Linked DNA regions of Lacibacter sediminis. Each later gene encodes a partner of the first gene's protein in a complex. Links are inferred from orthologs where the notes say so. Each region holds a gene or a part of one and is shown on either strand. Other genes may lie near its edges.

Evidence for each region.
Region 2: the proteins of pheS (region 1) and pheT are in contact, whole or in part, in a crystal structure (PDB 6P24), measured with the Escherichia coli proteins. The link is inferred for Lacibacter sediminis from one-to-one orthologs.

The regions. Positions count from the first base shown.
Region 1 is NZ_CP060007.1:4,889,363-4,906,332, reverse strand. The notes cover bases 10,261-13,218. They hold pheS (phenylalanine--tRNA ligase subunit alpha), read right to left. Parts: upstream 12,277-13,218; coding sequence 11,245-12,276; downstream 10,261-11,244. Other genes in these bases: H4075_RS20740 (arginase family protein), read left to right, coding at 12,459-13,218; H4075_RS20750 (3-hydroxyacyl-CoA dehydrogenase family protein), read right to left, coding at 10,261-11,000. Outside these bases: H4075_RS20785 (MFS transporter), read left to right, coding at 1-1,091; alpha,alpha-trehalase TreF, read left to right, coding at 1,094-2,596; H4075_RS20775 (alpha-amylase family glycosyl hydrolase), read right to left, coding at 2,709-4,652; H4075_RS20770 (carbohydrate kinase family protein), read right to left, coding at 4,657-5,607; H4075_RS20765 (glycoside hydrolase family 13 protein), read right to left, coding at 5,611-7,365; H4075_RS20760 (MFS transporter), read right to left, coding at 7,385-8,872; H4075_RS20755 (NAD-dependent epimerase/dehydratase family protein), read right to left, coding at 9,045-10,076; more of H4075_RS20750, read right to left, coding at 10,158-10,260; more of H4075_RS20740, read left to right, coding at 13,219-13,595; H4075_RS20735 (hypothetical protein), read right to left, coding at 13,667-14,116; H4075_RS20730 (potassium channel family protein), read right to left, coding at 14,120-15,115; H4075_RS20725 (D-alanyl-D-alanine carboxypeptidase/D-alanyl-D-alanine-endopeptidase), read left to right, coding at 15,187-16,521; H4075_RS20720 (PKD domain-containing protein), read left to right, coding at 16,663-16,970.
Region 2 is NZ_CP060007.1:4,031,255-4,044,513, reverse strand. What follows is about bases 237-3,298. They hold pheT (phenylalanine--tRNA ligase subunit beta), read right to left. Parts: upstream 2,949-3,298; coding sequence 525-2,948; downstream 237-524. Other genes in these bases: H4075_RS17165 (hypothetical protein), read right to left, coding at 237-501. Outside these bases: H4075_RS17170 (hypothetical protein), read left to right, coding at 1-211; more of H4075_RS17165, read right to left, coding at 214-236; dnaB (replicative DNA helicase), read left to right, coding at 3,555-5,153; H4075_RS17150 (RsmE family RNA methyltransferase), read left to right, coding at 5,219-5,938; H4075_RS17145 (hypothetical protein), read left to right, coding at 6,052-6,213; H4075_RS17140 (ribonuclease H-like YkuK family protein), read right to left, coding at 6,341-6,814; H4075_RS17135 (CoA-binding protein), read right to left, coding at 6,971-7,333; H4075_RS17130 (TIGR01777 family oxidoreductase), read right to left, coding at 7,368-8,351; H4075_RS17125 (hypothetical protein), read right to left, coding at 8,359-8,796; H4075_RS17120 (hypothetical protein), read right to left, coding at 8,818-9,171; H4075_RS17115 (GbsR/MarR family transcriptional regulator), read right to left, coding at 9,260-9,766; H4075_RS17110 (NAD(P)/FAD-dependent oxidoreductase), read right to left, coding at 9,822-10,958; H4075_RS17105 (methyltransferase domain-containing protein), read right to left, coding at 10,951-11,694; H4075_RS17100 (type III polyketide synthase), read right to left, coding at 11,687-12,775; H4075_RS17095 (UbiA family prenyltransferase), read right to left, coding at 12,768-13,259.

The DNA.
Region 1 (16,970 bases):
TAATTGCTTCTTATGTAAACAAGATCGGGTATAAAAAAACAATGCTTATTTCATTGGGGTTGATTGCCGTGATGTGTTTGATCATTCCTTCAGTAAGTAGTTTTATTATGACGAAGATGTTATTTGCTGCTGCCGGTATTGGATTTGCATTGATCAAGGTAAGTGTGTTTGCCACCATTGGCTTGGTCACCAAATCAAAGAATGAGCATCTCAGCTTTATGAATTTTCTCGAATCATTTTTTATGGTTGGCGTGTTAACAGGTTATTTCCTGTTTGCATCCATGGTTGATAACAATGATCCCAAATCAACCACCTGGTTCAATACGTATTATATTCTGGGAGGGCTGGCTGTTGTTGCATTTTTATTGTTATTCACTACAAAGCTTGATGAATCGAGTATTAAAGAAGCAGAGCAATCAAAGTCAGCATCTGATGATTTTGTAGAAATGCTGAAGCTTATTTTCTTACCACTTGTACTTGTGTTTATCTTCAGTGCATTCTTTTATGTGTTGATCGAACAAAGTATTATGAGCTGGTTGCCTACATTCAACAAAGATGTTTTACAACTTTCCACAAGCTTGAGTATACAAATGGCAAGTATCTTATCGGCCTCCATCGCATTGGGCCGGTTTCTTGCAGGATTGATATTACGAAAAGCAGATTGGCTGATTGTATTGGTTGTTTGTTTGCTGGCTGCAGGTACATTGGTTTTACTTGCTGTTCCATTAACAAAAAATATTACCGGCATAACGGTGAATAGCCTGGCCGATGTTCCATTGGTAGCATTTATTTTCCCGTTGATTGGTTTGTTCCTTGCGCCAATTTATCCTGCCATCAACTCTGTTATCTTAAGTAATCTTCCTGCGCACCGACATGGATCAATGAGTGGATTAATTGTTGTGTTCTCTGCATTAGGCGGTTCCACAGGGTCCATCATTACAGGAAATATTTTTGAAGCATATGGCGGACAAACTGCCTTTTATTTTTCATTGGTACCTATATGTATTTTGATCGTACTGCTGATTGTGTTTAAACGGTTGCAACCAAAAACAGCAGCAGTAGTTGATATTAAAGTGAAAGGAGGGCATTGATCGTGAAAGAGAAAGAAATTTTTGAATTGAGTCCTTTGTTTGAAGATGTGCAAATGCAACAGGTGTTTGAAGATGGTAAGACATTTGTCGATTGCACGGCTAAACAATCAACTGAACTTATTCTTGCGCAATACAACGAAGAAAAACTTAACCCGGGATTCGACCTGCGTTCATTTGTGCTGGAACATTTTGAACTGCCGCATGTCTTTGCCGCCGATTACCATACCGATACACAGGAAAGTGTAGCAGAACATATTCATGCGTTGTGGCAGGTGCTCACTCGTGAACCTGATACTGTGAAACGTGGTTCATTGATACCATTACCAAATCCATACATTGTTCCGGGCGGTCGTTTTGGCGAAGTATATTACTGGGACAGTTATTTCACCATGCTTGGTTTAAAAGAATCGGGTATGGTTGAAATGATCGAAAACATGGTGAACAATTTCACGCATCTGATTGATACCATCGGTTTTATTCCCAATGGTAACCGCACTTATTATCTTGGTCGTTCGCAACCACCTTTTTATGCGTTGATGGTGGAGTTAATGATGGAGATTAAAGGCGAAGCTGCTCTTACTGATTATCTTCCTGCCTTAGAAAAAGAATATCAGTTCTGGATGCTGGGTGCCGATGATATTGCTGCCGAACATCGTTTTGAAAAACATCTGGTGCTGATGGAAGAAGGCGAACTGATGAATCGTTATTGTGATGCATACCATACAGCAAGACCGGAATCGTATCGTGAAGATGTGGAACTGATGCATGCCGCCAAACAACCTACAGAAGCATTGTATGCACATTTACGTGCCGGTGCAGAATCTGGCTGGGATTACAGTTGCAGATGGTTTAAAGATGACAATGATTTTGCGACAATCCACACAACCGAGATCGTACCTGTAGATCTTAACTGTTTACTGTTTCATTTAGAAGAAACTATTGCCAAAGCTTACAAGTTAAAAGGCGATGAGAAGACTGCTCAGAAATATCTTGACTTAGCAGCACAAAGAAAACAGGCAATTCATCATTACTGCTGGAATGAATCGCAACAGTTCTTTACTGATTATGACAGTGTGAGCCATTCGCAGAAGCAGATCAAAACATTGGCAGGAGTTACTCCCTTGTTTTTTAGAATGGCTACACAGGAACAAGCCGATGTAGTGGCAGCAATACTTGAAAGAGAATTTTTAAAAGACGGCGGATTAACAACTACATTGAAAACAACCGGTCAGCAGTGGGATGCACCGAATGGCTGGGCACCTTTGCAATGGATGAGTGTGATTGGATTGGAAAATTATGGTCATACTGAACTTGCCGCAACAGTTGCCAAACGCTGGATACAACTTAACACCGATGTCTATCAACGCACCGGTAAATTGATGGAGAAATACAATGTGGTTGATACGCATTTAGAAGCCGGCGGTGGGGAGTATGCAGGTCAGGATGGTTTTGGCTGGACGAATGGGGTTTTGTTGGCTTTAATGAAGAAGTATGATAACAGTTAGTAATACGATTCAATTAATGAAGCAGCTTTATACAATCAACGTATCGTCATCCCGACGAAGGAGGGATCTCTAAACATTCATACTACACTATTTAATCAGGAAAGCTTAATGATCAACCTTCCAGCAACGCAAATCCATAAGGCGGCAGCACCAAAAATTCATGATCCTGCCCCACTTCATAAATTTTCCCACTCCAATGATCAACCAGTGATGTTGGAGGGTTTCCTTTCTCTTTAAATGCATACCAGGTTAAATAGGCTGCTGCATTGCTGAAGTTAAATACACAGAACAAGCGTTGCTCATCTGTTTGCCGGATGTAACCTGCTACATGAACATTATGTGGCGTCAGCCAGATGAGATTACTGCGGTCTGCTACAACAGACAATTGACCTCTTATTGATAGTAACTTTTTTGTTGCGCTGAAAACAATTTCTTCAACTGTTCCTTTCTGTTCAGCTTTTTTATTTTTAGTCCAGTCAATGACCGGCCGATGCATCCATCGGTTATCATAACTCTTTCCTTCATCCTGCAAATAAGAATAGTCATTTGTATAGCCAACTTCATCGCCATAGAATAACATCGGCACACCACCAAGAAAGAAACTGTGCGCCTGCATCATCACTATTTTCTGGATAGAAAGATCGATCGCTGCCTGGTCCTTCGCATTCAACGCTTTCTCTAATCCGCATAAGGAAGCTAATGATCCGCTGATGCGTGCATCACCTGTTTTTGGATTACTCGAAAACAAAGCACCAACTGCAGGTGAACCTTCGTGAACTCCTGAGTAATATTCTTTCAGGTATTTTCGATGTGCATAGGAATTATAGCCTGCCTGCTCGATCATATTATCATCATAACCCAAACCAATATCATCATGGCAACGGGTGTAAGTGATCCAGGATGTGCCATAAGGTTTTTGCAGAAGTTCGTGCTGTGCAGCCAGCATTACTTTGGTATCACCTGTTGCCAGCATATCCCACTGCAATGCCATATGCGTAGCATTGTAGGCAAAATCACACTCACGTGCCGTATAGTTATCAGTACCAAAATATTTCATGATCTCTTTTGGTGCAACGATGGCTTCACCCAACAATGCCATACCCGGCGATGCTACCTGCACACATTGTTTAATTAAACGTAACAAGGTATGTGCCTGCGGTAAATTCTGACAGGTAGTGCCCAATTGTTTCCAGATAAATGCAGGGGCATCAATTCGCAAAATATCTACACCAAGATTTGCATAAAAGAAAATGTTATCAAGCATTTCAATAAACACAACAGGATTTGTGTAATTCAGATCCCATTGGTAATTGTGAAACACTGTCATCACCCATTTATTGCATTCTTCTATGTAAGTAAAACTGCCGGGTGAACTTTCAGGAAAGATCTCCGGCATTGTTTTATCATATTGATCAGGCAAACTCCTGTCCTGGTAGAAATAAAAATAATCCTGGTATTTTTTTTCGCCTGCTTTTGCTTTCAATGCCCATTCATGTTTATGTGAAGTATGATTGAGCACAATATCGATCATCAGGTACATGTTGCGTTTACGCATTTCTTCCTGTAAGTTCAGGAGATCTTCAAGTGAACCAAAGCGCTCATCTACTTTTCTGAAATTGGAAACAGCATAACCGCCGTCACTTTCATTGGCCGGACTTTCAAATACGGGCATCAGGTGAAGAAAGTTAACGCCGAGATTTTCGAAATAATCAAGTTTTGTCTCAAGCGTTTTAATGTTGCCGCAAAAACGGTCGACATACAAACTCATGCCGTTGATCTTATTACTGAGGAACCAATGTTCCTGTTCCAGCTTTTGTATATCACGTTGCTTTAAAACTTCCGGTCGTTGTTTATATGCTTTGATGATCGTTGTGATCAACTCATCAAACAATGTTTCAGTTGCCGGATAATGCTCATACAGTTGCAGGTATAATTCAAAGATGGCGGAAGTGTCTGCAAGAAACCTTGTATAAAACGGATTGTCTTTTCCTCCCACATCTATCTGATGTTCTTTGAGCAGCGCATTGATATGTTCATGAACTCCGAACGTGTACATAACCTTAATTGAAAATATCGTTACTTAAATGTTTAAATGCTTCCATAGCGCCGAGATACTCACAGGTGCGTGCACCCGCTTTATTAGCATTGCTGATGATGGTTTTCCAATCATCTGCCGTAAGCATATTGATCTGTTGTAAACTGTAATTCCGAAGTTGATATAACACTGCACCTGTAAATGCATCGCCTGCACCTGTTGTATCAACAGGCTGAACAGCGATACTTGGAATGATCACTGTTTGATTGCGTATACCCAGCATGGTGCCATCTTTGCCAAGTGTAATAGCAAACACAGCAGTTGTATTTTCGAGAAAGTAAGCAGCAGATTCTTCCACCGTTTGTTTTCGTGATAACATGATTGCTTCTTCATCGCTCACTTTAAAGAAATGACAATGCCGTAAGAAATGCCAGGACTGAAGAATGAATGATTCTGTATTATCTCTGAATAATAAATGCCGGTAGTTGGGATCAAAACTTACAAAACAACCTTGCTGTAAAGAACGGGATAGCAGATTGAGGTAAGCCATGTGTAGCGGACCTTGCAAAAAACCAGTTGCTGATCCGAAATGCACAATGGAATAATCAGCAAGATCGATCTTCTCTACATCATCTTCACTCAACTGACCATCGGCACCACGATTGAAATAAAAATCACGTTCGCCATTGTGCATGAGTGATACAAATGCAAATGTGGTAAAGCTGTTTGCATCCTGCAACATGTGATTCGTACTTACTCCAAACTCTTTCATGACCTGTATCAAGTGATCACCGAACGGATCGGCTCCAACTTTTGCTGAAAGATCAACCTCACCGCCCAATGCAGCAATAGCTGCAGCTACATTCGTAGGTGCGCCGCCGGGTTTTTTCAGGAAATGCTCTCCCTGTGATAAAGACGAACCTTTATCGGTACAGATCATATCAATTAACGCTTCACCTATGCAAAGAATTTTCATTTCTTATAATTTAAATATGACCGCTTCATAAGGCCGCAGTTTATCTGCAACTGGAGCTGTTGTATAATTATTGATCAGTACTTCAGCTTTCCTTACATCAATTCCGGTTTTTACACTCACCTCTTTATTTCTGAAATTGAGTAACACTAAAAATTTCTTTCCTTTCAATTCTCTTGTAAAAGCAAATACATCGGGATTGTCAGCATCAACCAATGTAAATGCTCCGTAAATAAGTGTTTCATTATCTTTCCGCAGCTTGATCATCTTACGGAAATAATTCAGACAACTGTTTGCATCTTTTTCTGCAGCAGCAACATTCACTGTGTTGTAGTTGGGATTTATTTTCAGCCACGGCATGCCTGTTGTAAAACCAGCTCCCGTTGTTGTATCCCATTGCATGGGTGTGCGTCCGTTATCACGTGAAGAAATTTTCATGCCTTCAAGAAACCGTTTCATGTCGCCGCTTTTTGCTTTTACCTGCGCATAGTTGGTGTGCAGTTCCACATCATTGTAATCTTCTACTTTGTCGAACTTGATATTACTCATGCCGATCTCATCACCAAAATAATAATAAGGAGTTGTACGCATACTCAGGATAAACGTGGTGAGCATTTTCGATGATAACTCTCTGAACTCAGGTGCATCGTTTCCCCAACGTGTAACCATGCGTGGCTGATCGTGATTGCCGAGATACATGGTACCCCATCCTTTTTCTGTAAATGCACTATCCCATTTTTTGTAGATGCCTTTCCATTTCACAAGATCCCATCCATTGGGGTCAGGCATTTTGTATTCATTGGGTAAGTAACCAAAATCAATTGCTTCAAAGTTGTACGCCATGTTCAGTTCGTTACGGTCTTCATCAACAAACAGTTTTACACGTGGCACATCGCCCATTGCTTCTGCAACGGTAACAAGTTTATAAGGAGTTAATACTTCCTTATTCATTTCCTGGATGTACTCATGCAAATGCGGACCGCTTGCATAATACAATGTCCAGTTACCATTGTATTCTGCAGGAAGTGCGGGCCAGGTGGTATCTTTTGATATGAAAGCAAATGCATCCATACGAAAGCCATCCACACCCTTCTTCGCCCAATACTTCATCATGGTATAGATCTCTTGACGTAACGCAGGATTTTCCCAATTGAGATCGGGTTGAAAATCGCCAAAGTAATGCAGGTAGTAGGAGTTGGTGGGTTTGTTGAACTCCCAGCCATAACCTTTCTCATCGAAGATGCTGAAACGGTAAGGCGGTTCACCTTTTTCCGCAGGCCACCAGTGAAAATAATGATAGTATGGACTGCTGCGTGATTTGCTTGCTTCTTTAAACCATTTATGTTCGTTGCTGCAATGGTTGAGCACAAGATCCATCATCACTTTAATGCCACGATCATGAAAACCTTTCAACAGTACATCAAAATCATTCATCGTACCAAACTGCTTCATGATGTTTTGATAATCGCTGATATCATAACCATTGTCTTTATTAGGCGATTCATAAACGGGATTTAACCACACCGCATCAATACCGAGTGATTTAATATAATCCAGTTTAGAGATGATGCCTTTGAGATCACCGATACCGTCACCATCACTGTCTTTAAAACTGCGGGGATAAATTTGATAAACAACAGCTTCTTTCCACCATGTACGTTTGGTGCTGAGATCAGTTGATTGCTCTTCTTTTGTTTCTTCATTCGTACACGATAAAGAAAGTAGGCAGATCAAAACAATATAGAAACCGGCTCTCTTCATATACATGTTTTAATGTTCATTAATGACCGCCACCGCCCATCAATACAACATCATCTGTTGGCTTATCTGATTTTATAAATAACGTAAGCAATGCTGCAATCACAAGAAATACACCTGCGAATGCAACAGCATTACCCGGATCGTTATTCAGAAAATTCTTTAGTATGTAACCAAACGTGGTTGTTTGAATAAACATCGGAATTACGATCATCATATTGATAACACCCATATACACACCATAACGCTCCTTTGGGATTTTACTTACCACAATGAGATAAGGAATACCCATCATACTTGCCCAGCCAATACCAAACCCGGTGATCGCAGGAAACAGCAAATATTTATTTTCAATAAAAGGGAAGAATAACAAACCAACACCTGCCAGTATTAAACATCCAAAATGCACCAGCTTAGGCGAATATTTTTTTGCGAAGTACACCAGGCCGAATGCACATAAGAACGTAACAATATTATACCAACCATTTACGAGACCTGTCCAGCCAACTGCTTTTTCATACAACTCAGGATTCTGTTCAGGGGTGGTATTCCAAACCGATAAGGCAATGCTCTTGGATGAGTTTTGCCAATAACAAAACAACGCATACCACTGAAATAGATACACCAATGCCAGTTGCCACATAACTTTCGGCATTTGCGTAATGGCATCTACAATTTCAATATTCTGCGCAAAGAGAATTTTCAATGTTGGATGTTCTTCTGCATATTTCAATACACGCCGCAGCAAACCTTTTACAAATAACGAAGGAATGAGTAGGAAGGCAATGATGATGTAAGCAATTACTGTCGTGATGATCGAAAGAAAAAATTGAATAGCAGGATGCGGCATGCCTTTGTTCTTTTCATTGAGTGTATTCAACTCTTCTTCACTTGGTGGGATTTCTGGTGTAGTGCGTATGCTCCACCAGATAGAACCAATGGAGCAAATCGCACCAAGAAAAAAAGATGCAAATACCCAGGTAGGAAGCTTGCCTGTTTTACCAATAAAGATCAACGGAAAAATGAATAGTGAAACATTTGCTAACGTTTGACCGAACCCTGTAAAAAAGCTTTGTGCCTGGAAACCGGTTGGTTGTTGTGATGCATCTAGTTTATCAGCAATAAATGCACGATAAGGTTCCATGGCTGTGTTATTGCCGGCATCAAGTATCCAGAGCAAACCGGCTGCCATCCACAACGCACTGCTGAACGGAAATAAAAACAACGCCACACTGCAGATCATGGCACCAATAAAAAAATAAGGGGTACGTCGGCCAAAACGTGGACTCCATGTTTTATCGCTCAAGGCACCAATAATGGGTTGAATAATTAAACCGGTGAGTGGTCCCGCTAAATTAAGCCAGGGAATTTCGTCGGGCTTGGCGCCCAGGAAATCGTAAATGGGATTCACTGCACTTTGCTGCAAACCAAAACTGTACTGAATGCCGAAGAAACCAACATTCATATTAATGATCTGCCAAAAACTTAAATGGGGCTTGGAAATAGACATGTGCAGCTAGTTGGTTTTGAAAATAGTTGGTTTAAATCAGGCACACAACTGCACGTGGCAGCAATCATGATGAAGATAAACCAAGTTTTTTATGCCTCTATACTGCAAACGGTTGATGTGAGGAAATCGTGGAGCCCCATTAGCAGCTAAAAGCCCTGAAGACGGTTAATGATTACAAACGATAAAATTCTTTTAACCAATTACAGGTACGCTTCACCGTTTCATCAATAGGTGTGAAGCTGAAACCGGGTAGCATCTGTTTCACTTTTGATGCATCGTAAAAAGTTTTCACCTGTGCTGTGCTGGCCGTTTCCCGTGTGAGCAAAGGTTCTTTATTGCTGACCATGGCTTTAAGTGCTTCCAGGCGCCAAACGAGATCACCCATCCAGGGTTTTGCTAAACGTTGTGGTGCACGAACACCAAATCCATCTGCAATTTTGGTGAATAGTTCACGAAAGCTTAAATGTTCGGCACTTAACAAGAAACGTTCAGCAGAAATATCGCTGTTCATTAAACGGATCATCACCGCAGCTACATCTTTTGCATCAACAAAGCCGGTACCACCTTCGCTGTACCAGGGAAACTGGTCATACATTTTTTTGAAAATAGCAACCGAACCGTTTTCCCAATTCGATTCGCCGAGTATCACCGATGGATTAACGATGGCGGCATTCAAACCTTCGCCGATGCCACGCCATACTTCCATCTCCGATAAATATTTTGTTTTGCCGTAGTGTGAGTTATTCGTCTCTTCGGTCCATTCTGTTTTTTCGTTGATGAGTTCACCTTGGCGCAAACGACCGACAGCTGCAACCGAACTTACATGAATGAACTTGTCAATATTATTCTCCAGCGCCATGTTTACCATATTGGCCGTGCCTTCAATATTGATCTTGTACATCTGCTCTCTTCGGCTGCTGTGGTACGATACAACTGCGGCACTGTGGTACACCTGTTTGCAGTCTTGCATAATATCGCTGAGCAGATTTACATCGAGTACATCACCTTTGATCCATTCGATCTGTTGTTTTTCTTCTTCACTTAACAACAACGGCATCGACGTACGGTACAATGCTTTAACAGGTCCCTGCTTTTCCTGCAACAACTGTTTCAATAAAGCCGAGCCAACTAAACCTGCGCCGCCGGTAACGAAGATGCCCCCAACCCCTGAAGGGGAGTTATTATGATCCGAATGATTATCCATTTAATGATTGTTCAACAGTTCAATATTAGCACAAATGAAGAAGATTGTTATTACATTCCCCCTTTAGGGGGTTAGGGGGCTTCAATATTTATAGTAGCCTTCCCCGGTTTTGCGACCGAGCTTATTTGATTCTACTTTTTCTTTTTGTATTGATGATGGTTTTAAACGTTCGGGTTGACCGAGTTGCTCGTATACACTGCAGCTAACAGCATAGTTAATGTCGTTGCCGATAAGATCCATGAGTTTGAACGGGCCCATTTTAAAACCACTTGCTTCCATCAATGCATCAACGGTTGCAAAATCAGCAACGCCTTCTTCCACTAATCGAAATGCCTCGATGTAATAAGGCCGTGCAACACGGTTCACAATAAAGCCGGGCGAATCTTTACAGATCACCGGTACTTTATTCATCTGTTTTGTTAATGCAACCAGCTGTTCAATTACTTCTTCCTTGGTTTGTTCTCCATGCACAACTTCTACCAACTTCATGATAGTTGCAGGATTAAAAAAATGCAGGCCGGCCACCCGTTGTGGTTTGTTGATTGATTTTTGTAACAACGAAATAGAAAGGGATGATGTGTTGCTGGCGAAAATGGTATCACCATGATTGATCTCTGCAAGTTGATTGAACAAGGCAATTTTCGCTTCCGGTTTTTCAACGATGGCTTCAATGATCACATCAGCAATACAACCATTGATGTCGTTGATGAATTGAAGATTACCGCTGATGCTCCTCCGCTGTTCCTCCGTTATTTTTTGTTTCTGTACTAATGATTCCAGATTGTTATTGATGGAGGCTTCTGCTTTTTGTAGCACTTCTGTGTTCAAATCGAACAGCAAGGTATAAATACCGCTTTGCGCAGAAGCCTGTGCAATACCACTGCCCATTGTTCCTGCACCGCAAACGCAAATTGTCTGAACCATTGTCTGAACCGGGATTTGTTGGATGATTAGGATTGATGGGATATTATCTAAACTGAAATTAAAAGCACACTTGTGTTATTGTAAGAAATTGCATTTTCTCATTCATCCCACAAATCTCACACATCACAGTTCAGACAATTGCTGCATAGAATTGCTAAACGTACAAGTGAGTGACACAACCAAAGCTAAATAGTAGTGCAAGCGTTTGTAACCTAAAACTTACAACTCAGAACTTAGAACTGTTTTACACCGCTCCCGTAAACTGTTTCAAAAACCGCACATCATTTTCACTAAACAGGCGAATATCTTTAATACCATATTTCAGCAATGCAGGACGTTCGATGCCCATACCAAATGCAAAGCCTGAATATTTGTTACTGTCGATGCCGCAGTTCTCCAACACTTTTGGATGCACCATGCCGCAACCAAGAATTTCTAACCAACCTGTTTTCTTACACACGCTGCAACCTTCGCCGTTACACAACAAACAACTGATGTCCATTTCGGCACTCGGCTCGGTGAACGGGAAGTAAGAAGGACGGAAACGGACTTTTACATCTTTACCAAACATTTCCTGCACAAAGAAGTAGAGCGTTTGTTTGAGATCGGCAAAGCTCACTTTTTCATCCACATACAAACCTTCGATCTGGTGAAAGAAGCAATGACTTCTTGCACTGATGGTTTCGTTACGATACACACGACCCGGTGTAATAATGCGGATGGGCAATTTGCCTTTCTGCATTTCATGGATCTGCACATTGCTGGTGTGTGTGCGAAGAAGCCATGCAGGATCGGTGCTGATATAAAATGTATCCTGCATATCACGGGCAGGATGATTTTCCGGTAAGTTCAGTGCAGTGAAGTTGTGGAAATCGTCATCGATCTCCGGTCCTTCAGCAACAGAAAAACCTAACCGCTGGAAAATATTCACCATGCGGTTGCGCATAAGGCTGATGGGGTGACGGCTGCCGATGGGCATTGCATCGCCGGGCAATGTGAGATCAACTTTTGCAGCGGTATCATCTGTGCCGATACCGGTCAGTGCTTTCCATTCTTCGTATTTCGCTTCAGCAAACTGCTTGAATTCGTTCATGCTCTGACCAAAAGCTTTCTTCTGTTCGTTGGCCACATTTTTCATTTCGCCCATGAGCGATTTCACCAACCCTTTGGTGCCAAGAAATTTAATGCGGTACTCTTCCAGCGCCTTGGCGCTGTCGATCTGCAAGGTTTCAATTTCTTTCTTAAATGTTTCAATCTGTTGTAACACCTGTTCCATGGCGCAAAGATAAGGTCTGAACCATGATTTGGGAGGATTTGGATGATTTACGGGATGGATAAAGCAGGATAAATTTTACTTGACATCTTGCCGCTTTTCCTTCTTGTGCCTTGAACCTTGTCTTTTGGTTTTTGGATTTTCTTGTACCTTCTTTCTTATGTTTGCCACCGAAACGAAAACACATGAGTGATTCACAGATGATTGAAGATTTTTTGCAGCCGGTTGATCTATCGGCAGTGTTAGGCGATGAAGAACTGAATGAGGCGCAACTGGGCCGGCACATCCAAACCTATGCATTCCTGTTTCCGGACCTTACCGACATTGACCTGGTGATCCTGGGTATTACCGATGAAAGAGGAACAGGTAATGGCATTTCGCTGGGCGAAGCACCAACGGCTATCCGCAAAAATTTATACCGGTTATACAACTGGCACCCCGATGTGAAGATTGCTGATATCGGTAATGTGATGGCGGGCTCCGCATTAAAAGATACGTATGCTGCAGCCAAAGCGGTGATCAAAGAATTGGTGGATGCAAAGAAAACAGTGTTGATCCTTGGCGGCAGTCATGATCTTACGCTTGCTCAGTATGGTGCCTATGTACAACGGAAGCAAATTATTGAAGCAAGTTGTGTGGACGCATTTATCAATTTGAGTAATGATACACCTATCCGCAGTGAAAACTTTTTGATGGAGATGCTCACGGGTGAACCGAATTTTATTCGTCATTACAATCACATGGCCTTCCAGAGTTATTATGTGCACCCAACCATTCTGCAAACAATGGATCGGCTTCGTTTCGATTGTTTCCGTGTAGGTGTGGTGAAAGATGTGTTGGAAGAAATGGAACCGGTGATCCGCAGCAGTGATATGCTTAGTATTGATATAGCAGCCATGGCCAATGCGTATGCACCCGCAAACCGAACTTCACCAAACGGATTGAACGGACAGGATATTTGTACACTCACCCGCTATGCAGGTTTAAGTGACCAATTAAGTACACTCGGTATTTATGGTTACAATGCAAAGCTGGATGTGGATGAATTAACAGCGATCCAGATTGCACAAATGATCTGGTATTTTATTGATGGGCTGAGCAAAGGAAAAACAGAAGCATCGCTGGAAGAACGTCACCAGTTTAGTGAATACCATACTACCATTAATGATGCGGATGTGCTGTTCCTGCGCAGTCATAAGACCGGCCGGTGGTGGATGCAGATGCCGAATAATAAATTCATTGCCTGCAGTGCTACCGATTATCAGCTGGCGATCCATAGCGAAATACCGGAACGTTGGTTGAGGGCACAGGAAAGAGATTGATATGTTTGCTCACAGATTGCACGGATTTTCTTATTGGCTTATCCGTGTTTATCTGCGAAATCTGTGAGCCACTATTCTACAGAAAGAATTTCGTAAGATGTATTGTTGAATTGAAATTCCTCACCAGCTTTCTTCATCAGCATTAATTTTCCCAGCGGCGCTTCAGGTGAAACAGCGAAAACAGTTTCATCTTTTACTTTCAGTTTGCCTAAACCAAGACTGATATAAAAGAAGCCTTTGTTGGTATGCACAAGACTGCCACGCACAATCATTTCCGTTTGCAGATGCGGATCAAGTTTTTCGAGCACAGCTTTTTGTTGAAGTACTTCTTTTAATTGACGGCTGTTATTTTCCTGTTCTATCTGCAGCATGGCTAATGCTGTTTCATGCTTGTCGCCTGCAGTGCGTTTGGTTTCGTTGCCGGCACTATCAGATAAGTCGTGCAGGTTTTTTTGCAGTACATTGATCTTTTGCTGCACTAATGCAACACAGGTTTGATATGTTTTTTCTTTCAGCGTCATTTCCTATACCAATTCTTTCGCTTTACGAATCTGGTATTCACTACCCATGATAATAAGTCGTTCGCCTTCTGCAATGCTGTGAGATGGGCCGGGATTGAGAATGTAATTGCCCTTACTTTTTATACCCAAAATTGTGCAGCCGGAGTTTTTCCAGAGATTGAGCTCGCCCAGCTGAATGGAATTGTTGGCAATTATCTCTTCAATTTTAAACTCTGTTGTATTTCGTGTGCTCATTAAGGAAAGCAGCTCGGCCACATCGGGGATGAGTACCATTGTTGCCATATGTGCACCACCGATTTTATCGGGCATGATCACATTGTTTGCACCTGCAACACGAAGCTTGTTAACACTGCTGTCGTGCGATGCACGACTGATGATAACTATATTCGGATTCAACTGTCGTGCAGTAAGTACCATAAAAAGATTATCTGCATCAACCGGCATCGTAGCAATAATAGCACGGGCACGCTTTATGCCTGCATGAAGCAATGACTCATCCGTTGTTGCATCTCCTTTTACGAAATGTTTTACTTCAAATGGAAGTGATTCAGGTAAGTCTATTTTCTCTTCCAGTACCACGAAGGGGATGTGGTTGTCGTGCAGGATGTGTGCACATTGTGTGCCGTTGCGGCCAAAGCCACATACAATAACATGATTGTTGAGCTGATGAATGGCGTTATCCATTTTCAAATGTTTGTATTGTCGGATGAATTCCCCGTCGAGCAGGTAACGGGTGAGGTAGGTAACAAAAAAAGTAAACGCACCGATATTGATGATAATAATGACACTGGTGAAAATGCGACCGGCATCAGATAACGGCTGTACTTCTAGGTAACCCACAGTGCCTACTGTAATGACGGTCATGTAAAATGCATCGAGTAAGTCATACGATTCAATGATCATATAACCTGCCGTGCCAATGAACAATAACACAACAAATAAGCTGATGGGCACAAGTAATCCCTTAAAGTATTTTAACAGCCGGAGGAAGTACATCATTAAATTTACAGGAAGCAATCACTTCGTATAGCAAAGAAAAGGAAACTTGTATATTTAGAATAAAAACAAGCATGATGTTGGTCAGTAAAACGCTGGGTAAATTGATACTGGGTTCGGTGCTATTGCTTTCCTGTGCATCGCAAAAGCAGGCAACGGTTGCAAAACTGCAACAGCAACTGATTCATGATTCGGCTTTAACCAATGCGTTTGTAGGTATTGCTGTTTATGATACAGAGAGCAGTAAATATCTGCATCAGTACAACAGCAATAAATATTTTGTGCCGGCGAGCAATACCAAACTGCCCACCTTGTATGCGGGCATGAAATATCTCGGAACACAATTGCCCGGATTGCAATACAAAGAAGAGAACGATACATTATACATTCAGCCAACAGGTGATCCTACACTGCTGCATGTTGATTATAAAACCCAACCCGTTGTTGATTTTTTAAAGAAGCAAACAAAGCCGATCGTCATCAATAACAGTAACTGGAAAGCCGAAGCACTTGGTTATGGCTGGGCATGGGATGATTACCTGGGTTATTACATGACAGAGCGTAGTCCGCTGCCGGTATATGGCAACTACATTAAATGGATCCAGCAACGGAATGTAGAAGAACGGGATGGAAAGATGGATACTTCCGGCATTGTATTTACAGACCCTGAAGTAAACTGGGATGTACAGTTTAAAACAGGCAAGACCACTGCGTTTGATGTAACACGACCACGCACCGAAAATAAATACACGATCACAGAAGGCAAGGAATTAAAAAAAGAACTGGAAGTGCCATTTGTAACGAATGGATTAGAAGCAGCATTGGAATTATTGAAAGATACCCTTCATCAAACCATTACAGCAGAGGGGTTCAAAATTTCAAATCCTGAAATTGTTTATTCGCAGTCGGTTGATTCCATGTTCAAACCACTCATGTACCGCAGCGATAATTTCTTTGCGGAGCAAACGCTGATGATGGTGAGCAATCAGCTCTTTGGTGAAATGGATGAACAAAAGCTCATTGCTCATTTGCTGAAGAATGATTTGAATGGATTTCCGCAAAAACCAAAATGGGTAGATGGAAGCGGCTTGAGCAGATACAATTTATTTACACCGGAAGATTTTGTGTGGTTATTAATGAAGATGAAAGATGAGTTTGGTTTGGATCGATTGAAAACCATTTTACCAACCGGCAATACCGGAACACTCCGTAATTATTACGTTAATGAAACAGGATTGATCTTCGCCAAAACAGGATCACTTACAGGTCATTTAGCGTTGAGTGGTTTTCTTTTTACAGAAAAAAATAACCTGCTGGTATTCTCAGTGATCGTAAACAATCATAACACTTCGGCTGCCTCTGTGCGAAGAGCGGTTGAGAAGTTCATTAAAGGACTAAGAATTGACTAAGCAAAGCTTGTTTGTTTTTATTAACCTGGAATTTATTTTCGGTCGGTTAAACCTTTCCCGGATCAATCCGTCACAGCAGTACGATTGTTCACCCCGATCCGCCTGCTTCCCCCCAAAAAAGCGGACCCAAAACGTTGTATTATGAAAAAGGTAATCTACTCTTTCATTGCCTTACTGGTTGTTTTTACGTCCAAAGCCCAGGATAATCCGTGCAAAGGCAAAGCCGCTTTCCAACTTACTATTAGTGGCAATACGGTTAAATTTTATTCTGCAACTACGGTTAACACGCCGGTTGTTCATTCCTGGAAATTCGGAGATGGACAGACGGCAGACGGCGCCAATCCAACACATACCTATATAGCATCGGGCAATTACCGTGTAGTGCATTACATCAAAGACACGGTGCTTAAGTGTTATGATTCGGCCGTTAAGGAATTCAGCATACCTCA
Region 2 (13,259 bases), 850 kb from region 1 along the record:
TACGTTAGAACTTTCTTCGCCGGATAAGCATGCCGTAAGAGCAGTATTGAAAGATGAGAGTGGATATGTATGCCGTCGTTTAGAATCAGAAGTATCTGCTCACCATTCACTTATCTGGAGCGGATTGAATGACTTGCCGTATGGCGTTTACACCATTGAATTAAAACAAGGTGATGACGAAATGAAAATGCGCATCATTAAACGTGTGTAATTCTATTCCGTAAGCAAAGCAATACATCGATCGATCTCCTTAATAAACAGATTGAGCTTTTTTTCAAGTTCTTTCTTCTCTTTGTCATCCAGTTGTTGCTGCGATGCTTTTAGGATCGCATTCTGCATTTCCAATACTTCTGTCTCCTGTTTTCTATCGAACTGTTTTTCTTTTAAATTGCTCAACTCATCTTTCAGCTTTTTATTCTCCTTTTCCAGCTGCTGATGCCTTTTAATGAGCAACTGCATTTTTTGCTGGAGAGATTGAATATGTTGATCAATAGCTGTCACAATGAATTGTTTGCTGAAAGATATTATTTTCTGATCTCTGCCGACAATTGTTTTTCCAATGCCTGGATAAGCGTATCCATCATCTTCTCCGTTTCTTTGTCCACTAATGTTTTTTCATCGTCTTGGAAGATAAAGTTGAGCGCCATCGATTTTTTATCTGCACCTATCTTTTCACTTTCAAACACATCGAATAATGAAACAGCTTTCAAGCGAGCCACTTTTGCATTGTTGATCGTTTTTTCCACTTCAGCATAACTGATGCCTTTTTCAATTACAATGGCCAGGTCACGCTCAACCGCCGGGAAACGTGGAATTTCTTTGTACTCCAGTTTTGCTTTTGCAGCAAGCTGTGTTAAGATGTTCCAGTTAATATCGGCGAAATAAACCGGTTGTTTGATATCGAACTGTTTTAATTGTGCAGCATCAACAATGCCAATTTTTGCAATTACTTGCTTTTTCACTTTGTAGTTGATCAAACCACTGAACCCTTTTTCTGCTTCTGCAATTTCAGTTTCAGCAGTTAAGCCTGCGTATTGGAGAATACTGTTGACCACCGATTTCAGAAAATACACATCCGTTGCTGAAGCTTTTTGTTTCCATGATGCTTCGGTACTACCGGTTGTGTAGATCGCTAAATGATCTGTTTCAAAATATTTACCAACGTCTGAAGTGGTATATGTTTTTCCAAATTCAAACAGGCGCAGATTGTTATTCCTGCGGTTGAGATTAAAGGAAACGCATTGCAATCCTGTTTCCAGCATTGACGGACGCATCACATTCAATTCAGCACTCAGGTTGTTCAACATCTTTACAGTTGTTGACAATACTTCTTCACTGTACCATGCACTGTTGGCAATAGAGTTGGTGAAGATTTCATTGAAACCCTGGCCGGCAAGTATATTGCTGATCTTTTCTTTATATGCGAAACTTGTTTGATCTGCTTCGGTTGACGGAGAAATAGTGATGCTTGTTGGTATCTCTACGTTATCCAATCCATCAATACGCATTACTTCTTCTGCAAGATCAGCAGGCAGTTCCATATCAGGTTTGCTGAAAGGAGCAGCTACCCATATTTCATCAATTGATTCTTTGATCAATTCAAAATTGAGTGATTCAAATATTTTCTTTACCGTATCCGGGTGATAATTTTTACCACTGATCTTTTTCAGGTAATGAAACTTGAGAGCGATCTGTGTTTTTTGTTTGGGTGTTGGATAAACATCCACCACATCGCTTGCAATTTCACCGCCACCTAATTCTTTGATCAATAAAGCAGCACGTTTTAATACGTTCACTGCGTTGCTAATATCAACGCCTTTTTCAAAACGTGTAGCAGCATCAGTGCGCAGGTTATGACGGAAAGATGTTTTACGTGTTGTAATTGGGTTGAACCATGCACTTTCTAAAAAGATATTCTTCGTGCTTTCTTTCACACCACTTTTTGTGCCACCGAACACACCGGCAATACACATGGGTTCTTCTGCATTGCAGATCATCAAGTCTTCAACACTCAGCTTGCGCTCTTTTTCATCGAGTGTAAGAAACGGAGTTCCTTCAGGAAGATTTTTTACGATCACTTCTTTACCCGTGATAGCATCTGCATCAAATGCATGCAATGGCTGACCGGTTTCATGCAGAATGTAATTCGTGATGTCGACTATATTATTAATAGGACGGACACCAATTGCTTTTAATCGTTGTTTCAACCAGGTTGGGCTTTCTTTCACCGTTATATTACTGATGCTTACACCTGCATAACGCTGACATGCATCTTTGTTCTCAACTTTTACAGTGATTGGTAACGATTTATTATCAACTTTAAATCCGTTGCTGAACGGCGTTTTAAGCGTGTATTGTTTTTTATCATGAAAGTTGAGATAAGCAATTACATCTCTTGCCACACCCATATGGCTCATGGCATCCATGTGGTTGGGTGTTAAACCAATTTCAATAATCCAATCGGTGTATAATTGAAAATAATCCGATGCCAAACTTCCCACTCTTGCATCTTCTATCAGGATCATGATGCCTGCATGACTTGCACCTAAACCAATTTCATCTTCGGCACAGATCATTCCCTGGCTTTCAACGCCACGGATCTTTGCTTTTTTCATGGTCATTGGTTCGCCGGTCAACGGGTAAATGGTTGTACCAACTGTTGCCACCACCACTTTTTGACCAACAGCAACATTCGGTGCACCACAAACGATTTGCAAAGGTTCTGCAGAACCAACATTCACTGTGGTAAGCGAAAGTTTATCAGCATCGGGATGTTTTTCGCAAGTGAGCACTTCACCAATCACGAGGCCTTTCAGCCCACCTTTCACTTCTTCATATGCTTCCATACTTTCCACTTCTAAACCAATGGAAGTAAGGATGCGGCTCAAACGCTCGGGTTCTACTGCTACGGGCAAATATTCATGGAGCCATTTATAACTGATCGTCATACTTAATCAACTTTTATTCAGAAAGCTGCAAAGATAATTGATTGAAGGCTTGAGGAGTAAACGAGTTTTGGGCGAAATCAAGCATCAAAAAATCATATCCCGAACCATTTTTCTGCAATGAAGAATCACGCAAAATCAATAGCTAAAAAAGGTAACAGTCAGGCGCAAGTGCAGACCGGCGTTATAATCAGTTTTTAGCGTTCCTTAATGATACCAAAAGCAAGCGGGTAAAGGTTTTCAGGTAAAGCAAAAGGAGGAAAAACCGTAAAAATCCATATTGTAATCCGCATCAGTCTGCCAAAAAAAAGCAGTAAAATCTTTCTGCACAGCGGGTGTGCAAATACATTAGGTTTGGGCGAAAAAATATTTTAAATTGAGGATAACAGGCTTGATTTATGTGAATGAATGAGCAAAAGCGGTGGATAACCGTGAATTTAATGTGAATTGCAGTTGAAGAAATTAAGGCGAGGATTTGTTTTTGCTTGTATCATTTTCTCATTTACATTCGTCGCCCTTGTTCCGGTAACAATTGCTTAACATGAAAATTGGGTAAACGATTGTGAAAGAAAAGAACCCAAATTCAACCATTGTATTTCCTGTTTAACTATGGATCTTACTAATCTCAATAAAGACCGCAAAACAAAGCGGAAGGCGCCGCTTGACCTCACCACCATGGTATATGGCAAAGTTCCGCCGCAGGCGAAGGAACTTGAAGAAGCTGTACTTGGTGCCGTAATGCTCGAAAAAAGTGCTTTCGATGCTATCAGCGAAATCTTACGTCCGGAATGTTTTTATGTAGATGCACACCAACGCATCTTCCGTGCTATGCAGGGGCTTACTGCTAAGAGTTCGCCCATTGATCTGCTTACAGTGGTGGAAGAATTAAAAATGCGTGAAGAACTGGAAATGGTTGGCGGTGCTTACTATGTAACCCGATTAACCAATACCGTTGTTTCTACTGCCAACATTGAAGCGCATGCACGTATCATTCTGCAGAAATTTTTGCAGCGTGAATTGATCCGCATCAGTGGCGAAACCATTGGTGATGCATACGAAGAAAGTACCGACGTATTCGATTTGCTGGATGATGCAGAAAGCAAACTGTTTGAAATAACCAATAACTATCTCCGTAAAAACTTTGATTCGTTTGATAATGTGTTGATCAAAACCATTCAGCGGATTGAAGACATGCGGAATAAGCAGGAAGACATTACCGGTGTACCAACCGGTTTTGCTACCATGGATAAAGTGATCTACGGTTGGCAACCATCGGATCTGGTGATCCTCGCTGCACGACCTGCCGTGGGTAAAACAGCGTTTGCGTTGAACCTCCTTCGGAATGCTGCATTGAGTGCAAGTAAACCAACACCTGTTGCTTTCTTCTCACTTGAGATGGGTGCTGCACAGTTGGTGCAACGTATTCTTTCTGCCGAAAGTGAGATCATGCTGGAAAAAATTTCCCGTGGTAAACTGGAAGATCATGAAGTGCAGCAGTTGTACAAAAAAGGTATTGAACGTTTAGCGAAAGCGCCCATCTTTATTGATGACAGTGCTGCTCTGAATATTTTTGAATTACGTGCCAAAGCCCGCCGACTTGTAAACAAACATGGCGTAGGTTTAATCATTATCGATTACTTGCAGTTGATGAGTGGAAGTGCCGGTAATAAAAATACCAACCGTGAACAGGAGATCAGTACTATTTCAAGGGGCTTGAAACAACTCGCCAAGGAATTGAACATTCCCATCATTGCACTTTCGCAGTTGAGTCGTGAAGTAGAGAAACGTAAAGATGGTAACAAGATGCCACAGTTGAGTGATCTCCGTGAATCGGGTGCCATTGAACAGGATGCCGATATGGTGATGTTCCTGTATCGTCCCGAGTACTATGATATTACATCGAACGAATTTGGTGAAAGCAATCGTGGTGAAACACATATTCGTATTGCGAAGCACAGGAACGGTTCGTTGGAAACGATCAAGCTGAGAGCTTTACTTCATATCCAGAAATTTGTGGAAGATGATTTTGGTGATAATATGGGAGGTGGCGGATTTGGTGGTTCACAGGGGCCATTACCTGGCGGACCAGGTATGATGCCCGGTGGCGGAAACTGGAAACCGGTACCAAGTGATGATGGTCCGAAAGTATTTGTTCAGAAAGGCAGTAAAATGAATGATATGAACTTCGATGAGGAAACGCCGTTTTAGATTTCTGATTTCGGATGTATGATTTTAGATTTGTCCCGCTTGCTTAAAGCGGGACAAATTTTTTTATGGCTCTACCATTTTTTTATATTGAAACTTTTGATGCAACTCAGCAACTCATTACGTTGAATGAAGAAACTTCCAAACACGTAGTGCAGGTATTGCGTATGCAGGTGGGTGAGCAATTGAATTTAACAGATGGGAAAGGAAGTATGCTCACTGCTGCAATCAGCGATGCACATAAGAAACATTGCGTGGTGCAGGTAAAGGCTGTAAGCTATCAGCCACAAGCTGCTCGCAAAATAACTATCGCAGTTTCTTTGGTTAAGAATGCAAGTCGGTTTGAATGGTTTTTGGAAAAGGCAACAGAGATCGGTGTTACAGAAATTATTCCGTTGCTGTGCGAACGCACGGAACGACAACATTTCCGTTATGATCGTATGAAAGGAATAGTAGTAAGTGCAATGTTACAAAGCCAGCAAAGATGGTTGTCTCTTTTGCATGAGCCAATGAAATTTGAAAATGCACTTCGCCTGACGCCCTCGTCTGACGGAATACTGAAACTGATCGCTCATTGCGAAGAAACAGAAAGGAATTCATTGAATAAAATCCTGAGCGAAGCCGAAGGGTCAAATTGTATAATACTGATCGGTCCTGAAGGTGATTTCACCAATGAGGAAATTAATCTGGCAATTGCTGCAGAATTTAAACCGGTTATGTTAGGTGAAACGAGATTAAGAACCGAAACTGCAGGAGTAGTTGCTGCTGCATTATTATGTATTGCCTAATAGCAGAAAACGCAAAACTCAAGTGTTGCTTTTTAAATAGAATAGGCCGACCTTACAATTGATTAATTTATCTCTGCCGCAAAATTTTTCTTTCATTTCTAAAACATGAGAATATGAAAAGGGATATTTTATCTGTTGGCGGTATTGTGTTTATTTCACTTTCACTTTTATTCTTGGCGTATCTGTTTGTTAGTTCTCTAACAAAACAATTCTTCAATCAGGATTCTGATTATGCGGACACATGGATGGCAACACCAACAGCATTCAGCAAGTAGGTTTTACTGTTTTCTTATTATATGCGATTGGATATTTCAAGCTTAGAGAGGTAATTAACAGCTAAGGTTGGAGAGACGAAGACCTAACCGTGGTTCACACAGTTGAAAGATGAACCTGTGCAAAAGATCAGTTCACAATTTTATTGGCACAGCTGCTGCTGGCGAAAGCTTCAGGTTTGGCTTTAAAGGCAAAGCCCATACCAAGGATATAACCCATTGCTTCACGCAATGCTTCATTGCTTTTGAAGTGAGGGTTGGTGTTGATGTCGGCATGTACTTCCATATCCACATCATACTCTGTAAAGAGGTCGCAAAGCTCATAAGCAATTTCAATACTCTTTGCAACTTCAACAAGCATACGTTCTTTAATGGAATACTTCTGTCTTGTTTTTTCGTTGTGAATGAACATGAAGCCGCCATGACCTTCACGTAGAAAAACAATGACCGTTGCAAACTCTGTTTCCATTCCTTTTACCTGGCTGTCGGTACCAACACAAACTTTCAGGCGAAAGCCTTTGCCGGTTTCTCTTATAATGGCGGCACGTACCTCTTCCTTGATCGGAATGCGGATATGCTCGCCATTGAATTTTCTCCATTTCATAAAAAAGGGTTTCCCTAATTTACGAAATTCTTTCCGGCTGCTGCAAGATTGTTGAGTTATGTGTTTATTAACAGCTGGGGATAACCGAAGAAGAAAACAGACAATGTATAATAGGCAACTGGTAAGTGGTACCGCAATCGTCAATCTACAATCCGCTTAATATTGCCCGGTACTTAATAACACCAATGTACAGGCTTCCATTGGCTGAATATTATTTTGAAGCGCAAGTTGTTTCAGCTCTTCATTTTCAGCACCCGGGTTAAAGATGATGCGTTTTGGTTTGAGCGAAAGAATATAATCGTAATATTCTTTTTGATGAAGAGGATTGAGGTAGAGCGTAACAGTATCGAGCTCTTCAACAGGTTGCTTTGTTGTTTCAATTGTTACATCATCAACAGTTCCTGTATGCTTACCAATACCAACTACTTCGTGGCCTTTATTGCGAAGACGTTGTATGGCAAGATAGCTGTACCGTGAACTGTTATCAGAGGCGCCGAGTACAAGTGTTTTTTTGCTCATGTTGTAAAGTTACATCAATTGAAGCGCTGCAGTTTTACCAAAGCTTGTATTGTTTTTTAGGAGTAGATGCAATTACCTGTTCCAATGCATCCTTCAGGTGTGGATACTTAAATACAAATCCAGCTTGCAGCATTTTTGTTGGAACAACCCATCTGCTTTTAAGCACTAATTCAGTTTCTGTTCCAATGATGAATGCTCCCAACTTCAGCATCCATTCAAAAGCGGGAAGACCGATTTTTGTATTGGTTACTTTTCTAAGTGTTTCCATGAAGTGCTCATTGCTCACAGGATTGGGTGATGAACAATTATAGGTTCCTTCCAGCTCATTATGTTCGTACAAGTATTCAATCATTCTGCAAGTGTCTTCAATATGCACCCAGCTATACATTTGTTTACCGTTGCCTTGTTTGCCTCCCAATCCGAATTTTAGTAGATTGAAATAGGGAATCATTACTCCACCTGACCCAAGTGTAATTGCCATTCGCAATGCGGCCTTCCTTGTGAATGGAGTTCTTTCTTCATAAAATGTTTCTTCCCACTGCTTACATACACGAACAGAAAAGTCATCTTTGATTTCGCCTGTTAATTCATCCTGCGGTTTGTCTTCGGCATGTCTATAAATAGTTGCAGACGAGGCATTGATCCAAAGCTTTGGAGGCTGTACAAGTTTATGAATCGCTTCGCCAATTATTTTTGTTGCATTGACACGGCTGTCAATAATTTCCTGTTTGTTTTTTGCTGTGTACCGGCAGTTCACAGATTTACCTGCCATGTTCACAATCATATCTGCTCCATCTAATTCTTTGTGCCATGGTCCAATCGTCTTTCCATCCCACTGAATGAAAGTAGTTTTTGAAAGCTCAGTACTTGTAAGACTGGTATATTGATTTCTGTTATTACTGCTGTTGGGCAATTGTCTTGTTAAAATAACAATCGTATTATCTTTCCCAAAGTACCTGATCATTTCTTCCCCAATAAAGCCGGAACCACCTGCAATAATTATCTTTTTGTTTGTCATTTTGTACTTAGTTTAAATAATATATAATATTAAAAACAAACAACCAGATAAACACAACTGCAAAGGTGATGAACAATGTATTCATCAATACTTCTCCAATTTTAAAAATGAGCTTATTTGGAATTTCATACATAGGGTAGTACGCAAATTGTGTAATGACTTTACCCGTCCAGTAAGCAGCAATTAACCCGGTTACTGCAACAGCAAGCGGACTGCCATTCTTTAACTCATCAGCCAGTAAGAAGGAGATCAAACCAAAGGAAAAGTTTAAACCTTGTATGTAGCGACCATATGTTTTTGCGATTTCCTGGTTAAGCGGTTTTAGCTTTTTGATATCGTTGTACCAATCGAAAACTTTGTGTCGCACATAAGGATAAACCATGGCTGTAAAAATTTGTCCGGCTGCGCCAATGTAAATGAGCCAGTTGGGGATTGTGTAGTTCATAACAATTTATTTAGTGATGAATTATTTCAAATGCACAAACTCTTTCAATTGCAAAGCCCTTAATTCTCTCCAGCAGATCCATGTGTATACAATTGCCATGAAAGGGGCGGCATATAATAATATCCATAAGCCAATACCAAGTGGAGTAAGCAGCAGCAGAATAACAACCAACCAGTGATAATACAAACGAAGGCTATTGGTATTTGTAAACCAATGTGCCAAAGCATGGACGATCATACCGGTTACGTGTAGGGCTCCAACAACATAGTAGGCAGTGAAGAGTAGTCCGCCCTCATGTGTAATAAGCCAGCTGATAAAAAATGCCAAGATCAGTAATACACTACTGTAAAATTCGAATTGCTTAAACAGTTTCATGTTTCATGTATTTTATAATTTCAGAAAAAAATGAAAATAGTGTGTTTTAAAAAAGCCGAACGAATCGGCTGTATTGATCTTTGATCAACTATTTAAAGAGCTTCAATGCTGTACTGATGAACCAATTCTCATCACTCTTCACAACAACATCGAGCATACTATCGGCATGTGCACCAAATTTTTTAATACCGCTGATAGTATCAAGAAATGTTTTTACTTCCTTGTCTTTTTTATCGCCATCCACTTTACTTAACTGATCCATCAGTTTCATCATTGGATCCAATTCACGTTTCTTGCGTTCTTTAATGATCTGGCGTGCTACTTTCCAGATATCTTTTTCAGCTGTGAAATATTCTTTGCGTTCACCTTGGATCAGCACACGATCCACCAAACCCCAATCGATCAGGTCACGGATGTTCATGTTCACATTCCCCCGGCTGATATTCAACTGGGCCATCACATCGTCCTGTGTTAAAGGGTCAGGACTGATCATCAGCAACGCATGAACTTGTGCCATGGTGCGGTTAATACCCCAATGTGTACCCATGGCGCCCCAGGTGCTGATGAACTGTTGTTTGGCTTCCGATAATTTCATGGCCCTAAGTTAGCAAACAATTCCGAATTTTCAGTAATTACTGAAAATTAATTTTTTAATAGGATCGGCCGTGTGTGAGACGTATCAACGGTTTGGCTAGGAAGGGCAGCGTTTTGACTGAATTGATGAAGAGATTGGTGATGCTTGGCTTGCCAAAGAGCCCTTGAATCAGGCGGCCGGTTTTTAAACGTTTGGCAAACTGCTGTTGCCAGTTGCGGCTGTAGCATTCTTCCATTTGCTGCCGTGTGATTTGCTGTTGCAGAAACGCATGCACCTGTTCAAACGCCAGTTTACTTCCGTGCATGGCCATGCTCATACCGTTGCCACAAAGTGGCGTGATCATGCCACCTGCATCGCCAATCATCAACACGTGATGTTCTACTTGTTGCTTTTGATCAAAGCTGATCTGTGAAATGGTAACAGGAGTCTTGTATAGAAATTCAGCTTCAGCAAATATTTTTTTGAGCTGTGGGTTTTTGCAGAGGATGTTTTTCTCCATCTGTTCAATATTGTTATTGCTTTTTTGCAAATTAACAGCAGTGGTTAAATAACAAAGACAAAATTTTCCATCTTCAATTTGTGAAATACCACAGTATCCATTTTTGAAATTGTGCAACGCAATTACATCAGCCGGCCGATTGATGTTGATATGATATTTAACGCCGATATAGTTGTTGAGTTTATTTGGTTTTTGCTGTACAAAATTTCGATTCCATTTAACATCAAGATTACATCGTTTGCCGAAACAACCTGCTGCAACTGTTGCAGTAAACTCACCGGCAGTTGAATGAATAATGAATGTATTGTCGTGAAAAATTACATCGTTCACTTTTGTTTCTTCCAGTAAATGAACATGGTGTTGCCGGGCAATGGTGGCCAGCATTTCATCCAGTTTATAACGACTGATGCCAAAACCACCAAGCGGCAATTCATGTTGAAAGATATTTCCCTCAGGCGACGATACTTCCAGTTGTTTGATGATCGGTAAATGGAGTTGTGATAACGGAATTCCTAACCATTCAAGATAGTTCCAGCTTTCCATACTGATGTATTCGCCGCAAACCTTGTGATAGGGATATGTTTCTTTTTCAAACAACACAACTTTATAACCTTGCTTTGCTGATTGAATGGCTAGAGCCAATCCGGCAAGGCCGCCACCAATGATTGCAATATCGTAATGCTTGTCAGTCATGTTTATAAATCAATAACCAACGAAAAGCCCACATCCATTTTAATTGATGGTTGTTGATAGATGGTCGATCACAAAGTTGAATAAGTTCTTCCCGTTTAAATCCTCTTGCAACACTCAATGGTGCATCGTTTTTTACAAGATATGATTTTGAAAAAAGGTTGGTCAACAGTTTGATGGAATAATAAGCAAGCACATGCCTGTGTAGATCATTCACAAAAAAACCAAGTGTTGAATTGTTCTTCATCCACATGAATTGAAATTGTAATTCATCCTCACTAAAATGATGACAGAACAACGAAGAAAAAATAATATCGGGTTTTTGCGTGAATGCTGCTGTGGAATAATCTGAGCAGATAAATTCAATGCCTTCATTTTCTCTTCTTGAATGTGCATAGGCAATGCAATGTGGGTTGATATCAATACCGATCAGTTTTATATTGATGTTTTTCTTTTTACAGTATTGTTGGATGGCTCTCAGATTATCGCCACCACCACAGCCAATTTCACAAATTTGAAGTGTTTGCGGGTGAGCCACCCCATCCTTCGACAAGCTCAGGACTGGCGGGTGACTGAGTCTGCTAATGAAATGTTGAAAGCCTTTGATAGTGATCTGGTGTCCACCTAGCCAAGTATTGATCACATCCAGTTCCTGCATATTCTGTTTGATGTCATCAAACAGAATATCATCGCCATCGAGTAGTTCTTTTTGATATGATCGTTTCGTGAGATCAGGCATGTGTTGAAGCTACAAAAGTTTCCATTGTTAAGCCAGGGCCAAAGGCGGCACCAAAAATGGATTCATCCTTACTGCTGTTTTGCATCAATTCTTTCAGCACAAATAGAATAGTAGGAGAAGACATGTTGCCATAATCACGCAACACATCATAACAAGCCTGAAGTTTTCCTTCCGGTAGTTGAAGCGATTTATGAATAGTATCTACAATGCGCCTTCCTCCGGGATGAATACACCAGTTACTGATATCGTTTTGTTGCAGATCTGCATGTTGCAATGCTCTCTGCACCAACGGTTCAAAATCTTCTTTAATGAGATCAGGAATATATCCGCTCAACGTCATTAAGAAGCCAGTGGATGAGAGTTCCCATGCCATGTCCCGTTTGCCTTTAGGCACAATTTCGCTGTAAAAACTTTTCAGGTGCAGTCCTTTTGCAGTTACATCATCATGCATCACCAATGCTGCAGCACTACCATCTCCAAATAAAAGCGTGGAAGCAATACTATCCGGACTAGCATCTTTTTGGAAATGCAGTGTGCATAATTCAGTACACACAACCATCACTTTTGCAGCACGATCGGTTTTGCAAATCATATCAGCCAGCTTTAATCCGTGAATGGCTGCATAGCAACCCATGAAGTTGATGGAAGTGCGAAAGATATTTTTTGGAAGATCCATCAGCTCCATCACCATCAGATCAAGACCCGGCGCACTCATGCCTGTGCAACTGACTGTTATAAGATGCGTGATTTGCTGACTGTTTATCTTTCCTGCAATACATTGCCTGATCGCATCAACAGATAACGGTGCCGCATAACGGTTGTACCAACGCATGCGATGTTCTAAATCCGGAAATGGTTCAAGATTTTCGCTGTGCGGATAAAACTTCCATTCAGGTAATTTGTGACTGTAATCGGGAACAACAGAGTAACGTGTATCAATTCCACTTTGGCTGTACAGAAATTTCAGCTTCCTGTTTTCAACAGCATCTAAGGCATACACTTCCTGCATGAACTGCAGGATATCTTTCTGCGCATGTTTAAATGCCGGAACGGCTGTGCCAATGGAAACCAGTTTACTCAAATTGATTCATGATTAAGATCGTTATAAATGCTGCGTTGGTGCATATACTTGCCAAAACGTTCATTTGCATCGTATGTTTAAAATCTGCAAAACTTTCGTCCTTCCACACTTTCACTGCCCACCATAAGAAATAAACGAGAATGGGGAGGAAAAAGATGGCCAGGATGAAAAATTCTTTTATCATCAGTGATGAAAAGAAGGTATAACCAACAAACATCATGGCAACAGAGTAAACAACGGCGCAGAATACAAAGGTTTTGCGATAGCCCAGCAGGTAACTGATGGTTGTCACTCCATCTTCTTTATCCTGCTTATGCTGATAAATTTGTGTAAGCGGATAAAACCCGCCGATCAGCAAGCTTGCTGCAATCATACCTGCAATAGGCATGCCTGTTTTAAGCATCACTGATGATCCATGATAAACCATCCAGAAAACCAAACCACCTTGCAGCGTAATTACTGTGAGATAACCAATAATTGGATA